DNA from 2 places in the Xanthobacter nonsaccharivorans genome. Region 1 is predicted to be linked to the other one. Evidence: riboswitches for the same ligand, from Rfam matches in the RefSeq annotation. Region 1 holds a riboswitch; the other holds the start of a gene.
What was found. A riboswitch is a leader RNA that binds a small molecule or an ion and turns the genes downstream of it on or off. The one in region 1 is predicted to bind S-adenosylmethionine.
Positions count from the first base shown of each region.

Region 2: another riboswitch for S-adenosylmethionine. It lies ahead of V5F59_RS05335 (O-succinylhomoserine sulfhydrylase); the one in region 1 lies ahead of V5F59_RS10780 (threonine aldolase family protein).

Region 1 is NZ_CM195526.1:2,353,348-2,356,549, forward strand. It holds gene V5F59_RS10775 (thiamine pyrophosphate-binding protein) at 1-180, opposite strand, end outside; gene V5F59_RS10780 (threonine aldolase family protein) at 372-1,451, opposite strand; SAM-I-IV-variant riboswitch at 1,501-1,608, opposite strand; gene V5F59_RS10785 (Orn/Lys/Arg family decarboxylase) at 1,929-3,202, shown strand, end outside.
Region 2 is NZ_CM195526.1:1,158,938-1,162,139, forward strand. It holds gene V5F59_RS05325 (TrkH family potassium uptake protein) at 1-319, opposite strand, end outside; gene apaG (Co2+/Mg2+ efflux facilitator ApaG/CorD) at 343-735, opposite strand; gene V5F59_RS05335 (O-succinylhomoserine sulfhydrylase) at 847-2,082, opposite strand; SAM riboswitch at 2,159-2,239, opposite strand; gene V5F59_RS05340 (2'-deoxycytidine 5'-triphosphate deaminase) at 2,315-3,202, shown strand, end outside.

The sequences.
Region 1 (3,202 bases):
GCGGGCGTAGCCGTCCGCCATATAGGCCGCGCCCCCCTCGTGCGCGGCGACCACCGGCACGAGGCCGGGGGTTCGGTCGAGCGCCGGCAGGAAGGGATCGACGAGCCCGCCCGGCACCATGAACAGGTGGCCGATGCCGTCGGCGACAAGCGCGCGCAGGATGTAGTCGGTGCCAATCATGTCTGTCGCATTCCGTGTCTGGACGGTGGCGGAGAGCGAGTCCCCAAGGGGAAGCTAAGCCTGCCGGGCAGCGGGCTTCAACCGGCGATGATGGCTCGCCAACAGGTTCGCGCGTGTGACGCCGGAGCGCGGTCCGATCATCGGGACCGCAGCGCGGCTCCCCGGGATGGGTGAAACGCCCTCCAGCCTGTTCAGGGCTGGCTCGATGCCGCGGCCGCCGCGGCGATGTCGTCCGCCAACGCATCCACGTTGCGCAGGTCCGCGTCCCAGCCGAACATGAAGCGCGCCGCGTCGCCGATGAAGGTGTAGAAGCGCCAGCCCCTGGCGCGCAGGGCGTCGGTCACGGCCGCCGGCAGGCGCAGGAACACGGCATTGGCGCAGACCGGGAACACCAGCTCCACGCGCGGCAGCGATGCCGCCCGTCCGGCGAAATGGCGGGCGCAGGCGTTGGCGTGGGCGGCATTGCGCAGCCACGCACCGCTCTCCAGCATCCGCACCCAGGGCGCGGACAGGAAGCGCATCTTGGAGGCGAGCTGCCCCGCCTGCTTGCAGCGGTAGTCGAAATCCTCCGCCTGGGCGCGGTTGAAGAACAGGATGGCCTCGCCCACGGCCATGCCGTTCTTGGTGCCGCCGAAGCACAGCACATCCACGCCCGCCCGCCAGGTGAGGTCCGCCGGGCTGGCGCCGAGGGCCGCGCAGGCGTTGGCGAAGCGGGCGCCATCCATGTGCAGGCTGAGGCCGAGGTCCCTGCACACGGCGGAAATCGCCAGGATCTCGTCGCGGCTGTAGAGCTGGCCGGTCTCGGTGGGCTGGGTGATGGTGACCACCCGCGGCTTGGGGAAATGGATGTCCCGCCGGTTGGCGGTGAGGGCGTGAATCGCCTCGGGCGTCAGCTTGCCGTCCTCGGTGGCGGCGGTGAGCAGCTTCGAGCCGTTGGAGAAGAACTCCGGCGCGCCGCATTCATCGGTCTCCACATGGGCGAGGGCCGAGCAGATCACGCTGTGATAGGACTGGCAGAGCGAGGCGAGGGCGAGCGAATTGGCCGCCGTGCCGTTGAAGGCGAAGAACACCTCGCAATCCGTCTCGAATAGGGCGCGGAAGGCGTCGGCGGCACGCTCGGTCCAGATGTCGTCGCCATAGGCGGGGGCGGAGCCGGGATTGGCCTCCGCCATGGCCTGCCACGCCTCGGGGCATACGCCGGCGTAATTGTCGCTCGCGAACTGCTGGGCGGGGGCAGGCATGGCGGGGGCGGGGGGCAGAGTGGAGCTCATGGGCGCAGGTTCCGGTTCAGGGCGCATCGGGCGCGGAATCTGACGCATGGCTTTGCCCGATGTTTGCCGGTTCGGCCACATCCCCCTCGCCGGGGCCGCCACCTTGCCCGGGAGAGCAGGTTGGCGTTGGGCGTCAGCCCAACTCTTGATGCTGCCCATCCTTAGGCCCGAGGTGGAAAAGGCGCAACCCGGCGGGCCGGCTTCGGGGGCGCGGTCCGGACATCGCGGATCATCCCCGCGCAAGCGCCGCCCCACGCCGCGCGGCGGATGGCCGGCCTGATGATGCCTTCACGCTGGATGCTCGCCCTGAAGCTGCGCCCCCGTCTCCTTGCCGCCGCCGTCGCCGGGGCTCGGCCCGCCTGCGGTGCCATGGGCGAGAGTGTCGTCGCCCTGTCATAGAACCCGTGGACACCTCCGCGCAGACCAGAGGCGATCCGCCCGCATCCAGGGGGAATCGCGCTCTAACGCGGGTGGCCCATGGACTATTTCCGACGCTTCACCTTCCTCTTCGCGACGCCGGCCTTCGACGCGGACGACCTGGAGGGGGCGCGCCTCAACCAGATCGTCACGGAGATCGAGCGCTCCGGCTTCGAGGTGGTGCGCGCCCGCAATCTGGAAGACGCGGAAATCTCGGTCCAGACCGACGCCGCCATCGGCTGCATGATGGTGGACTGGGGCAAGAAGGGGCTCGAGGGCAAGACCGCCTCCCTCATCAACCTGATGCGCCGGCGCGGCCTCGACTTCCCCATCATCCTCCTCATCCGCAGGAAGCGCCTCGAGGACGTGCCGGTGGAGGTGCTGGACTTCATCGACGGCTACGTCTTCCTTTCCGAGGAGACGCCCACCTTCATCGCCCGCAACCTCATCAGCCGCCTCAAGCAATATGCCGAGACGCTGAAGACACCCTTCTTCGGCGCGCTGGTGGACTATGCCGAGGAAGGCAACCAGCTGTGGACCTGCCCGGGGCACAACGGCGGCGTCTTCTACTCCCGCAGCCCCATCGGCCGGGTGTTCATGGAGCATCTGGGCGAGGCGGTGTTCCGCGACGACCTGGACAATTCCGTGCTCGACCTCGGCGACCTCCTGACCCACGAGGGCCCGGCGCTGGCGGCGCAGAAGGAGGCGGCGAAGATCTTCGGCGCCGAGAAGACCTATTTCGTGCTCAACGGCACCTCCACCTCCAACAAGGTGGCGCTCTCCGCCCTCGTCACCGACGGCGACCTCGTGCTGTTCGACCGCAACAACCACAAGGCCGCCCATCACGGCGCGCTGATGATCTCCGGCGGCATCCCGCTCTATCTGCCCACCGTGCGCAATGCCTATGGCCTCATCGGCCCCATGGACTACGCCGCGTTCGATGAGCAGGCGCTGCGCGAGCGCATCCGCACCCATCCGCTCGTGAAGGACCCGGAGGCGTGGAAGAAGCCGCGCCCGTTCCGCGTGGCGGTGGTGGAGCAGTGCACCTATGACGGCACCATCCACAGCGCCGACATGATCCTGAGTGCCATCGGGCACCTTGCCGATTACATCCTGTTCGACGAGGCCTGGGCCGGCTTCATGAAGTTCCACCCGCTTTATGCCGGGCGCTTCGCCATGGGGCTGAAGGACCTCGGCCCCGATGCCCCCGGCATCATCGCCACCCAGTCCACCCATAAGCAGCTGGCGAGCTTCTCCCAGGCCTCGCAGATCCACATGAAGGACCGGCACATCACCGGCCAGAAGCGGCGCGTGGAGCACCGGCGCTTCAACGA
Region 2 (3,202 bases), 1.2 Mb from region 1:
CCCACATCAGCGGCAGAGCGGCGAAGATGGAGAGCACCACCCAGGCGGAGGTGGTGAGCAGGAAGGCCTGCCGCAGGTCCAGCTTGCCCATGGTGGCGCCGCGGCCGGACATCCACAGGAGCACGCCCACGAAGATGGTGATGGCCGCTCCGCCGACGAAGGCGCCCTGGCCGCCGGAGCGGGCGGCGAAATCCACCGCCGCCGGCGCCAGCATGGCGGCGCCGAGAATGGAGAGGAGGATGCCGAGCGTCGTCGCCACCGGGCGCAGGCTGAGCACCGAAACGGCCTCTGCCTCCACCTTGGGAATGCGCGCGTGCATGGCTCCTCCTCTCATGCGGGGGGTCAGTTCAGCACGCGCCGCGCATCCGGCACGTCGAGCGAGAAGGCCGGGATCTCGATGGAGAAGGTCTCGCCCTGTTCGGTCTTCATCTCATAGTGGCCGCACATGATTCCCGTGGCGGTGTTGAGCGGGACGCCGCTCGTATATTCGAACCTGCCGCCCGGGGGTAGGAGGGGCTCCTCCCCCACCACGCCGGCGCCGTACACCTCCTCGGTGCGGCCGTTGGCGTCGGTGATGATCCAGTGGCGGCCCTTCAGCTGCACGGTCTCCTGGCCCAAATTGGCCACTTCGATGGTATATGCCCAAAAATAACGGCCCTGGTCGGGCTCCGACCGCTCGGCCACGTAACGCGGCGTCGCGGTCACCTGAATATTCCGTGTGATGGCGCGGTACATACCCGCTCGAGCTCCCCTCACCGCGGGAGAAAATGCTCCCACGGCACTAGTGAACCCGCGTTGCCGCCCGCGCGCAACAGGCCCTGCCGTCGCGCGTGCGGAAGCCTTGCCTCACAAGGCTTCCGCACCGGCCGCAAGGTCCGCGATCAGGTCGTCGGGGTGTTCGAGGCCGACCGAAAGGCGAAGCAGCCCGTCGGAAATGCCCATCTCCGCCCGCGCCTCGGGGGTGAAGCGCTGGTGCGTCGTGGTGGCCGGATGGGTCAGCAGGCTCTTGGCGTCGCCGAGATTGTTGGAGATGCGGATGAGCCCCAGCGCGTTGGCGAAGCGGAAGGCCCCCTCCTTGCCGCCCTCCACCACGAAGGTCACCAGCGTGCCGCCGCCCTTCATCTGCCGGCGGGCGAGCTCGGCCTGGGGATGGTCGTCGCGGCCGGGGTAGATCACCTTCTCCACCTTGCCGAAGGCGGCGAGGGCGTCCGCCACCCTGGCGGCGCTCGCCTGCATGCGCTCCACGCGCAGGGCCAGCGTCTCCAGCCCCTTCAGCATGATCCAGGCGTTGAAGGGGGAGATGGAGGGGCCGGTCTGCCGCAGGAAGGTCTGCAGGTGGTCGGTGACGAACTGCTGGGAGGAGAGGATGGCGCCGCCGAGGCAGCGGCCCTGACCGTCCACGTGCTTGGTGGTGGAATAGACCACCACGTCCGCGCCCAGCTCGAAGGGGTGCTGGAGGAGGGGGGTGGCGAACACGTTGTCCACCACGAGGCGCGCCCCCGCCGCATGGGCGATCTGCGCCACCGCGGCGATGTCGATCAGCTCAAGCGTCGGGTTGGTGGGGCTCTCCAGGAAGAAGATCTTGGTGTTCGGCCGCGCCGCGGCCTGCCAGGCGGAAAGGTCCTTGCCGTCCACCAGCGTCGTCTCGACGCCGAAGCGGGGCAGGAAGTCCTCCAGGATCCAGCGGCAGGAGCCGAACAGGGCCCGCGCCGCGACCACATGGTCGCCGGCCGAGAGCTGGCAGAGCAGAGCGGCATTCACCGCCGCCATGCCGGAGGCGGTGGCGCGGGCAGCCTCCGCCCCTTCGAGCAGCGCCATGCGCTCCTCGAACATGGCGGTGGTGGGGTTGGAATAGCGGGAATAGACGAAGCCCGGATCCTCGCCCTTGAAGCGTGCCTCGCACGATTCGGCATTGTCGTAGACGAAGCCCTGGGTGAGATAGAGCGCCTCGGACGTCTCCCCGAACGGCGAGCGCGTGGTCCCGCCATGGACTAGGCGCGTCTCCGGGTGGAGTGTAAGGGGGTCCTTCGGGACGAAGCGGGAGGGAGAAGGGCTGGAGGCAGGCTTGGATGCCGCGGACATGACGGTCTCCGGAGGAGGCCGAGGGGATCAGGCGTGTGGATGCCTACAGCCGCCGTCCGGCGCGTGCGGGCTCCCCGTCTCATCGTCCCCGGCCTTTTAGCATGGTTCTTTAACGTGGCTGCAAGCCGGCCGGCTCAAATTCACCACAGGCACAAGGCAGTTAACTCCCGGCCTCCCCTTGGCGTCAAGGGTTTCGTCCGGTAAAGCGAACAAAAAGGACGGGAAAGCGGATATGTCGGTGCGTGCGAGCGAGCATCTGAAGCCCGGGATCCTGCCCGCCGAGGCCATCGCGGCGCTGAAGGCGTCGGGAGCCATTTCCTGCCGCAAGGCGCTGGACGACGACCAGATCCAGCCCGCGAGCCTGGACCTGAGGCTGGGCAAGACCGCGTGGCGCATTCGCGCGAGCTTCCTGCCGGGCGCGGGCGTGTCGGTCAAGGACCGGCTCGAAGACCTGGCGCTGCACGATTTCGATCTCACCAAGGGCGCGGTTCTGGAGACTGGCTGCGTCTATCTGGTGGAGCTGTTCGAGCGCATGAAGCTGCCGGCGGACCTCGCCGCCGCGGCCAACCCCAAGAGCTCCACCGGCCGGCTCGACGTGTTCGTGCGCGTCATCACCGATGGGGCGCGGGCGTTCGACACCATTCCCGCCGGCTACAACGGCCCTCTCTATCTGGAAATCTCGCCGCGCACCTTTCCGATCCTGGTGCGCACCGGCTCGCGTCTGTCGCAGGCGCGGTTCCGCCGCGGCGTCGCCCGCCTGTCGGACCTGGAACTGCTCACCCTCCAGTCCGCCGAATGCCTGGTGGATGCGTCGAGCCCGGACGTGGCGGCAGGGGGCATCGCCCTGGGCGTCGATCTGGCGGGGGATGCGCTGGGCGGCCTCCTCGGCTTCCGCGCCAAGAAGCATACGGGTGTCGTCGACGTGGACGAGGTGGGCGCCCTCGACGTGGAGGACTTCTGGGAGCCCATCCGCGTCCGGGAGGGCCGCGCCGCGCGGCTCGTGCTCGATCCGGATGCCTTCTACATCCTCGCCTCGCGGGAGGCGGTGCACGTTCCGCCGGACTATGCGGCGGAGATGGTGCCGTTCGATCCGCTGGTGGGCGAGTTCCGGGTGCATTAC